DNA from 3 places in the Streptomyces sp. NPDC006487 genome. Region 1 is predicted to be linked to each of the others. Evidence: riboswitches for the same ligand, from Rfam matches in the RefSeq annotation. Region 1 holds a riboswitch; each other region holds the start of a gene.
The links. A riboswitch is a leader RNA that binds a small molecule or an ion and turns the genes downstream of it on or off. The one in region 1 is predicted to bind cyclic di-AMP.

Region 1 (3,266 bases):
GCCATCTCGACGGCGTCCAGGGTCTCGGTCAGCGAGCCGATCTGGTTCACCTTGACGAGCAGGGCGTTCGCCGAGCCCTCTTCGATGCCGCGGGCGAGACGCTCGGGGTTGGTGACGAAGAGGTCGTCGCCGACGATCTGGACCTTGGCGCCCAGCTTGTCGGTGAGGGTCTTCCAGCCCGACCAGTCGTCTTCGTACAGCGGGTCCTCGATGGACACGAGCGGGTACGCGGAGACGAGCTCCTCGTAGTACTCGGTCATCTCGGCGGCCGAGCGGGACTGGCCCTCGAACTCGTACTTGCCGTCCTTGTAGAACTCGGACGCGGCGACGTCGAGCGCGAGCGCGATGTCCTTGCCCGGGACGTAGCCGGCCTGCTTGATGGCCTCGACGATGAGGTCGAGCGCGGCGCGGTTCGACTCCAGGTTCGGCGCGAAGCCGCCCTCGTCGCCCAGACCGGTGGAGAGGCCCTTGGTGTGCAGGACCTTCTTGAGGGTGTGGTAGACCTCGGCGCCCCAGCGAAGGGCCTCGGAGAAGGACTCCGCGCCGATCGGGGCGATCATGAACTCCTGGATGTCGACGTTGGAGTCGGCGTGCGACCCACCGTTCAGGATGTTCATCATCGGAACGGGCAGCAGGTGCGCGTTCGGACCGCCGAGGTAGCGGAAGAGCGGCAGGTCCGAGGCCTCGGACGCGGCGTGCGCGACGGCGAGGGAGACGCCGAGGATGGCGTTGGCGCCGAGGGAGCCCTTGTTCTCGGTGGCGTCCAGGTCGATCATCGCCTGGTCGATCAGGCGCTGCTCGGTGGCGTCGTAGCCGACGAGCTCCGGGCCGAGCTGCTCGATGACGGCGAGGACGGCCTTCTCTACGCCCTTGCCCATGTAGCGGTTGGGGTCACCGTCACGGAGCTCTACGGCTTCGAACGCTCCGGTGGAGGCGCCGGACGGGACTGCAGCACGGCCGGTGCTGCCATCGTCGAGGCCCACCTCGACCTCGACCGTGGGATTGCCTCGGGAGTCCAGGATTTCCCGGGCTACGACGACGTCGATGGACGGCACGAGCATCTCCTTCTGGGATGTGACGCTGGGTGTGCGGTGGCATGTCAGGCCGTGGGATGGCCTTGCCGCTTAGAGCCTAACCGCCTGCGGGCACTCGGCCAGCCGACCGCCCGGGTCCTGGGACGAAAAAGGGCCTGAATGCCCCTCTTACAGGACATAGGACCCTTGATCATCGGCATTTCGGAGGCCCCGTCAGACCGAAGGCATCCGCACACAGCACCGCCCGGCGCGAAGGGGGTTGCGCGCCGGGCGGTGGAATCATGCGGTGGAACTACTGCGTGTCGCGAAAGCGGACACGACCGTTCTCGCAGGTTTCAGCCGGGGTTCAGCTTCGGCTTCGGCCCGCGCCTCGGGTCCCGCTTCAGCTCCTGCTTCAGCTGAGCTTGAGCTTCTGACCCGGGAAGATCAGGTTGGCGTCCGTGACGATGTCCTTGTTGAGCTCGAAGAGCTTCTCCCAGCCACCGGCCACGTTGTTCGCGTCGGCGATCGCACCCAGCGTGTCGCCGGACTTGACCGCGTAGGAGCCGTTGCCCGTCTTGGGGGCCTCGGTCTTCGCGGCCGGACGCTCGGAGCGGGTGGTCGGAGCCTCGACGCGCTTGGTCTCCTGCTTCGGCGCGGCCTTCTCCTGCTTCGGCGCGGGCTTCGGCTGCGTCTTCGGCTTGGCGGGGGTCTGGGTCGAGCCGCCCGTGTAGGAGGAGTTCGACAGGCCCACGCCACAGGACGGCCAGGCGCCCTTGCCCTGGCCCTTGAGGACCTTCTCGGCGATGGCTATCTGCTGCGACTTGGAGGCCTGGTTGGCCTGCGCGGCGTACGCCTTGCCGCCGTACGCGGCCCACGTGGAGGACGAGAACTGCAGGCCGCCGTAGTAGCCGTTGCCCGTGTTGATGGACCAGTTGCCGCCGGACTCGCACGAGGCGACGCGGTCCCACTCGGAAGCGGTCGCGGCCGAGGCGGTGCCCGCGGCCATCAGCGGCGCGGCCACGGCGACACCGGCGACACCGGCGAGCGTGACGATGCGGACGGCCTTGGAACCGCGACGGTGCTTGCCCTTGCCCGAAAGCAGCATGGAGTTCTCCTCACCGACGCCTACGAGGTGAGCTGTCGGGTTCGGGCGAGTGAGTGCCCGGCCGAGCGACCTAGCGCTTGGCTTAACCCCTAGCCGGCGATGTGACCGTCTCTCAACGGCCGCTACCGGCGCCTACCTTGGTTCCCCCGCTCCTGCCTTCGGCGCTTTACGCGACGAGTGTTCCCTCCGTCCGCCGGCAGGATTCGGCGATGCGGTCGAAGGAGCCCGCGGTGGCGAGCGATTCAGAAGGTAGACAGGTCTCCCCCCGATGTTCAACGAGCGACATCGGGGGGAAACAGTGCCTACTTGCGCTCCCCGGAAGGGCGTTTGCGCAGGTGAGGGCGGGGTTTGCGGAACCCTCCGGGCCGGACACGCCAGTTGACCTGAAGAGACACATGTCTCACTTACAGAAAACGGACAATCAGCTGGTTCCGGGCGCTTCAAGTGTCCTTATTGATGCGTTAGATCCAGGTTCTGGCCGGGCTTGATCAGGTCCGCATCGCCGCCGATGACCTGCTCGTTGGCCTCGTAGAGACCCTTCCAGCCACCCTTCACCCCGTTGGCGTCCGCGATCTCGATCAGGCTGTCGCCCTCCTTCACGGTGTACGTCGGGTCCGACGCGGCGTCAGGCACGGCGGGCGTCTCGACGGCGGCCGGGCCGCGGTGCTTGCCGCCGCCCTCGCTCGCACCGGAGGCCGCCGGAGCGGTCGGGGAGGCGGACTCGCCGGGCGCGGCCGGAGTCGTCGGGGCCGTGGGATCAACCGGGTTGACCGGAAGTGTCGGGTTCGCCGGATTCCCCGGGTTCGCCGGATTCGCCGAGTTCCCCGGGGCGGACGGAGTCACCGGAGCCGTCGGGTCCACCGGCTGCGTCGGCCCCACCGGCAGGGTCGGGTCCACGGACGGCGGTGTGGGAGTGGTGGGGTTCACCGGAGTGGTGGGGTCCGTCGGGGCGGTGGGGTCCGCGGGGCTCGTGGGAGCCGTCGGGTCGCCCGGGAGGCCGGGAGGCGGCGTCTCCAGCTCCGGCAGCGGCATGACGGGCAGTTCGCCCGGCACGCCGATCGGATAGTCGGGCAGCACCGAGGCCGACGGGGTCGGACCCTTCTGCGTCGGGGCTCCGAAGTCCGTGGACTGCTTGCCCGAGCCGG
Region 2 (3,266 bases), on a different contig from region 1:
CTGCGGCGGGACGATGCGGCTCCGGTCGGAGTACGCGAGCAGCACGCTGTCCCACATGGCCATCAGCCGGGGCGGCGCCGGCGTGTCCTGCGCCGGGCGCGGTGCGCCCCGGACGTCGAACAGCTCCTCCCCGTCCGGCCCCTCCAGCCGGTCGAGCCTCCCGGAGAGCTCCAGCGCCCGCAGCGCCTGGCGGACCCTGACCCGCTGGACCAGGGAGAACTGCGCCACGTCCGCCGCCGACGCCGGCCCGAACCCCTCCAGGTAGCGCAGGACCAGCGTCCGCAGGGATTCCTCCGCCGCCTCCGGGTCCGCCGGTACGGTGCGCGGCCGGCACGGGGGCGCGACGTAGGACGGCCGCTCCCCGAACGACCACGGCGCGGCGGTGGGCGCGTGCAGCAGCGGTGCGTACTGCCGCAGCCCCCACCAGGCTCCGGGCCGCGGCGCCACTCCCAGCCGCTGTCCGAGCCAGTCCTCGCACTCCGCCGTCGTACGGGGCCGGTCGGCGAAGTCCAGCAGCTGCGGCACGAGGAGGTCGGCGTCCGCGGCCGTCAGCCCGGAGTCCGTGAAACGGGTCCCGAGCCGGGCGGCCCGTACGGAGGGCTGCACGGCCTCCCGGAAGGCCGGGTAGTCCTCGGCGTGCACGGCGTGCAGGGTCAGCCGCATCAACGTCGACTTGACGACCTCGCGCCCCGTGAAGGCGGCGTCGAGGTCTGCCGGGTCGAAGCCGGCGAGCCGGTTCCACAGCGCGAGGTACGGCGAGGCGGCGTGCTGCGCCTGCAGGGCGACCACCCGGCGCACCGCGTCGCCCACGTCCATCGCCTCGCGCCCCAGCAGCAACTGCCGTGCGAGCGTGGAGCGGTTGAGCTCCCCGGCGCTGACCTTCATGCCATGACCGTCCCGTCCCCTGTCGGAACGGGCAGCCTAACCGGCACCTCCGACAGCGCCTCGGATTCAGATGCTGACGCCCTTGGACCGCAGGTAGGCCAGCGGGTCGATGTCCGAGCCGTACGAGGGACCGGTGCGGATCTCGAAGTGCAGGTGCGGGCCGGTCACGTTGCCCGTGGCACCGGAGAGGCCCAGGGTCTGCCCGGCGCTGACGCTCTGCCCGGTCGAGACGGAGAGCTGGGAGAGGTGCGCGTACTGGCTGTAATTGCCGTCCTCGTGCCGGATCACGACCTCGTTGCCGTACGCACCGCCCCAGCCGGCGGAGACCACGGTGCCGGCGCCGACCGCCTTGACGGTGGTGCCGGTGCTCGCGGTGAAGTCGACACCGGTGTGGTAGCCGCTGGACCACATGGAGCCGGCGGTCTTGTAGGCGGTGGACGGGCCGCCGCTGACCGGGGCGACGAAGCCGGTCGGCGCGGAGCCGCCCTGCTGCTTGGCGGGCACCTTGGCGGCGGGCACGGCCTCTTCGGAGGAATCCGACGAACCGGCAGAATCATCCGAAGCAGCGGAGCCGGAGGAATCCGATGAACCGGAAGAAGCGGAGTAAGCGGACTTCTTGGCCGGCTTCGGCGTTTCGGCCGGCGCGGACTCGGCCGCCGCGGCCGGAGCCGCGCCCTTCGCGCCGAGCGTGAGCTCGAGGCCCGGGTGGATCAGCGACGGGTCGGTGCCGACGGCCTCGAGGTTGTCCGCGTAGAGCTGCTCCCAGCCACCGGCGAGGTGCTGGCGCTCGGCGATCTTGGAGAGGTAGTCGCCCGGCACGACGGTGTAGACGGTGGGGGCGGCCTGCACGGCGGCGGGCGCGGCCGCGGCCCGGAAGGCCACGGCCTGCGGAGCCTGGACCGGAGCGGCGGCGGGCGCCGCGGCCGGGACACCCGCGGCATGGGCGCCGGTGGCGCCGAGCAGCGGAAGCGCGAGGGCCGCGCCACCGGTGCCCGCGACGGCGAACCCACGGGATATCGAGCGGGACTTGGGACGGCGGTGCTTACCCGTTCCGGACATGGCGAATTCCTCTCCGACGCCTGCGAGGTGAGCTGTCGGGTTCGGACTGGAGATGTCCGGCGGTGTATGTACCGGTGAACAGCACATGCACGGCTTCACCCCGAGCTGTCCCGTTGTAAAGATCCCGAAGGAGCTCCGGAACAGCGGCTTACCTGGTTCCCCCGCTCCTGCCGCGCGCGTGAATAGTCGGGTGCGGTTTCCGGACGGCGGCAGGATTAGGCGGTCCATCCGGATCGATCGCGAAGGTAATCGAGCCCGGCCGCAAGGAACAAGTCCCGAATTCCCCGATGGATTCCCAGTGATGATGGACCGACGGAATTACGGTCACCCTGTGTCCATTCCCCTCGCCCAACAGCCGTCCGGACAGGGGAATTCGCCATTCGCGATCAGACACTCACGGTCACCGTATGATCTGGCTCACGGGGACGTGTCCGATCTCGCCTCTCGCTATGGCAAGTTGGCCTCAAGTGGCGTAATTCGGACACGGGCGACGGCGAGCAACGAAGAGCGGCGACGACCGCACGGACGACACGGAGGAGCCCCTGTGACCCAGCAGATACCCCAGAGCGCCCACACCGATCCGGCAGCGCCCGAAGCGGCACTGACCGGAGTGCGCAACTTCCGCGACGTGGGCGGCTTGCCGACCACGGAGGGGCGAAGGGTCAAGTCGGGACGACTGTTCCGAAGCGGACATCTGGCGCATGCCACCGAAAGCGATGCGGAATTCCTCGGGTCGCTCGGACTGCACACCGTCTTCGACTTCCGCAACGGCGCCGACCACGCGCTGGAGGGGGCGGACGTCGAACTGCCCGGGGTGCTCAACGTCAACATTCCGCTGTCGGATCCGGCCGACGGAAGCGAGTTCTGGAAGATGGTCCGCGACGGGGACCTGGCGCAGCTCCGCGAGATCCTGGGCGAGGGCAAGGCCGCCGCGCGGATGTCCCGTTCGTACCGGACGATGATCCGGACCCGTACCGCCGAGCACAGCCGGGTCGTGCACGCGCTCGCCGAGGACAGCGTCCCGGCGCTGATGCACTGCGCCGCCGGGAAGGACCGGGCCGGCCTGTCGATCGCCGTCACCCTGCTCGCGCTGGGCGTCGAGCGGGAGGCGATCCTCGCGGACTACCTGGAGTCGAACGCCCCGCACAACCGCTACCGGGTCCGCCGGGGCAGCGACTCCCCCGAAGCCCGCGCCCCCGAGGTGATGGAGCTGCTCGCCCCGCTCTTCGACGCCCGCGCCCCGTATCTGACCACGGCCTTCGACACCATCGACGAGGAGTGGGGCGGGGTGGAGCGCTACCTCGCCGAGGGCCTCGGGCTCA
Region 3 (3,266 bases), on a different contig from region 1:
GCGAGCGACGAGAACGAGGGGGCGGAGCAGTGAGCGACACCGCAGCCGTCACGATGACCTTCCACCCGCGCCCCGAGGCCGGCGAGCCGCAGCCGTGGGCCTTCCCGGCCCCCGAGCGCGGGGCACTGGCCAACGGCCTGACCCTGCTGCGCTGCCACCGGCCGGGCCAGCAGGTGGTCGCGGTCGAGATCAACCTCGCGGCCCCGCTCGACGCGGAGCCCGAGGGCCTCGACGGAGTGGCCACGATCATGGTCCGCGCCCTGTCCGAGGGCACCGACAAGCGCTCCGCGGAGGATTTCGCCGCCGAACTGGAGCGCTGCGGCGCCACCCTCGACGCACATGCCGACCACCCCGGCCTGCGGGTCTCCCTGGAGGTCCCGGCCTCCCGCCTGCACAAGGCGCTGGGCCTGGTCGCCGAGGCGCTGCGCGCGCCGGCCTTCGCCGACGCCGAGGTCGACCGGCTGGTGCGCAACCGGCTCGACGAGATCCCGCACGAGAGCGCCAACCCGCAGCGCCGCGCCGCCAAGCAGCTCTCGAAGGAGCTCTTCCCGGCCTCCCTGCGGATGTCCCGCCCGCGCCAGGGCACCGAGGAGACGGTCGCCCGCATCGACTCCGCGGCCGTACGCGCCTTCTACGAGGCCCACGTGCGCCCCGCGACCGCCACCGCGGTGGTCGTCGGCGATCTGACCGGAATCGACCTGGACGCCGTCCTGGCCGACACCCTGGGCGCGTGGACCGGTGACACCACCGCCCCGCGCCCGGTCCCGCCGATCACCGCCGACGACACGGGCCGCGTGGTCATCGTGGACCGGCCCGGCGCGGTCCAGACGCAGTTGCTGATCGGCCGCATCGGCGCCGACCGGCACGACCGGGTCTGGGCACCCCAGGTGCTCGGCACGTACTGCCTGGGCGGCACCCTCACCTCCCGGCTGGACAAGGTGCTGCGCGAGGAGAAGGGGTACACGTACGGCGTGCGCGCCTTCGGCCAGGTGCTGCGCTCCACCGCCGACGGCAAGGGCGCCTCGATGCTCGCCATCAGCGGCTCGGTGGACACCCCGAACACCGGCCCGGCCCTGGACGACCTCTGGACGGTGCTGCGCACCCTCGCGGCGGGCGGCCTGACCGACGCCGAACGGGACGTGGCCGTGCAGAACTTGGTGGGGGTGGCCCCGCTGAAGTTCGAGACGGCGGCCTCCGTCGCGGGCACGCTCGCCGACCAGGTGGAGCAGGAGCTCCCGGACGACTACCAGGCGCAGTTGTACGCGCGGCTCGCCGAAACCGGGACCGTTGAGGCCACTTCGGCGGTCGTCAGCGCCTTCCCGGTGGACCGGCTGGTCACCGTGCTGGTCGGTGACGCCTCGCAGATCGAGGAGCCGGTGCGGGCCCTCGGGATCGGCGAAGTGACCGTGGTCACCAACTGACCGTCCGTTGACTGCCGGCGGGTCGCCAACTGACCTCCCGTACATGGGTCTCGGGCAAGGAGCCCTGGTGGATTGTCCGCCAGGGCTCCTTTCGTCTGCATTGTCCGTTTAGTGCTGTGGTTGCTTGTATGCGGTGTGGCGTACGCAACAAAAGGGCGTGTCTGTTTGGTGATTGGCTGATGATCCGCCTAGCGTCGGCCGTGCTGTTCGTCAGTTGTAACCGCCGCGTCCGCGGCACCGGACAGCGATCGCCGAGTCCCCGTCAGGCGCGAGCCTGGGGAGCCGGGGACCCACTTGTGTCCCTGGGGTGAATCGGACCGCCTCGCAAGAGGGGGCCCGTAGGAGACCTTCCTGCTCCGAACCCGTCAGCTAACCCGGTAGGCGAGAGGGAAGGAAAGGATCAGCCCCTTCATGGCGTTTGGCAGTAGTGCCGCCGGCAAGCACCGTGGTTCGAGCCGTATGAGCCGCAGGACCGCCGGCTACGCCGGCATAGCCGCCCTCGCCGCCACCGGCGTCGTAGGCTCCCTGGCCGGTCCCGCGTTCGCCGCGGACCATTCCCCCTCCGTCGAGGACACCGGCGCCCTCAACACCATCGTCGTGGCCGACGAGCTCGCCGGTGACGTCGAGGCCCAGGCCCAGTCCCAGCAGCGCGCGGCCGATGCCGCCGCCGCCAAGGCGCAGGCCGAGGCCGACGCACGGCAGCGGGCCGCCGAGGCCAAGGCGAAGGCCGAAGCGCAGGCCAAGGCCGAGCGCGAGGCCGCCGAGCGCGCCGCCCGCGAAGAGGAGCGCAAGCGCCTCAACACCTTCGTGTCGCCGCTCGACAACACCTACGTCAGCACCCAGTACCACGCGGGTGGCGGCATGTGGTCCTCCGGCAGCCACACCGGCATCGACTTCCACGCCGCCTCCGGCACCGAGGTGCACGCCGTGGGCCTCGGCACCGTGGTCGAGGCGGGCTACGGCGGCGCCTACGGCAACAACGTCGTCATCAAGCACGCCGACGGCACGTACACCCAGTACGGCCACATGTCCTCGCTGAGCGTCTCCGTCGGCCAGCAGGTCACCCCGGGCCAGAAGATCGGCCTGTCGGGCTCCACCGGCAACTCCAGCGGCCCGCACCTGCACTTCGAGGCCCGCACCGGCGCCGACTACGGTTCGGACATCAACCCGGTCACGTACCTGCGCTCGCACGGCGTCACCGTCTGACCGGCTCGCCCCACCGCACGTCTTCCGCGAAGGCCCCGGCTCTCTTCGAGCCGGGGCCTTCGTGCATCTCGCCGCGGCCTTCTCGCCGAGGGCTTCGTGCTCCGCGCCGTGTGAATGTTTCGTATTTCCGGCCGCTCTCGGAAATTATCGTGTGTTGCAATAGAGTTGCGACGCGCACAGCCATACGAAAAAGGCGGAGGTCCGGTCTTGCGTATTCCCGCGCACACGGTATGCACAGCGATCCGCGAAGACATCGTCTCCGGGGTGTTCGGGCCCGGCGGCCGGCTGACCGAGGAAGTGCTGGCCCGCCGGTACGGAGTCTCGCGCGTCCCGGTGCGCGAGGCGCTGCGCACGCTGGAGTCCGAGGGGTTCGTGACCACCAGGCGGCACGCCGGCGCCTGCGTGGCCGAGCCGACCGAACAGGAGGCGGCCGACCTCCTGGAGCTGCGGATGCTCCTGGAGCCCCTCGCGGCCGCCCGGGCGGCCAGACGGCGCAGCGAGGCTCACCTCAAGGTGCTGCGCGGCCTGGTCAGGCTGGGCCAGGAGCGGGCCAGGAGGGGGCAGGGGGAGGACCTGCGCTCCCTGGGCGGCTGGTTCCACGAGACGCTCTCCCAGGCCTCGGGCAGCCCCGGGCTGATC

Region 2: linked by a shared signal. The riboswitch ahead of ACFYM0_RS05975 (LysM peptidoglycan-binding domain-containing M23 family metallopeptidase) and the one ahead of ACFYM0_RS07915 (transglycosylase family protein) in region 1 are both predicted to bind cyclic di-AMP.
Region 3: linked by a shared signal. The riboswitch ahead of ACFYM0_RS17080 (M23 family metallopeptidase) and the one ahead of ACFYM0_RS07915 (transglycosylase family protein) in region 1 are both predicted to bind cyclic di-AMP.

The regions. Positions count from the first base shown of each region.
Region 1 covers NZ_JBIAHN010000004.1:89,161-92,426, forward strand. The annotation lists gene eno (phosphopyruvate hydratase) at 1-1,061, opposite strand, end outside; gene ACFYM0_RS07915 (transglycosylase family protein) at 1,429-2,121, opposite strand; cyclic di-AMP (ydaO/yuaA leader) riboswitch at 2,124-2,295, opposite strand; gene ACFYM0_RS07920 (transglycosylase family protein) at 2,572-3,266, opposite strand, start outside.
Region 2 covers NZ_JBIAHN010000003.1:169,862-173,127, forward strand. The annotation lists gene ACFYM0_RS05970 (winged helix DNA-binding domain-containing protein) at 1-885, opposite strand, end outside; gene ACFYM0_RS05975 (LysM peptidoglycan-binding domain-containing M23 family metallopeptidase) at 952-1,944, opposite strand; cyclic di-AMP (ydaO/yuaA leader) riboswitch at 1,949-2,143, opposite strand; gene ACFYM0_RS05980 (tyrosine-protein phosphatase) at 2,489-3,266, shown strand, end outside.
Region 3 covers NZ_JBIAHN010000009.1:73,229-76,494, forward strand. The annotation lists gene ACFYM0_RS17070 (M16 family metallopeptidase) at 1-33, shown strand, start outside; gene ACFYM0_RS17075 (M16 family metallopeptidase) at 54-1,421, shown strand; cyclic di-AMP (ydaO/yuaA leader) riboswitch at 1,661-1,820, shown strand; gene ACFYM0_RS17080 (M23 family metallopeptidase) at 1,833-2,627, shown strand; gene ACFYM0_RS17085 (GntR family transcriptional regulator) at 2,835-3,266, shown strand, end outside.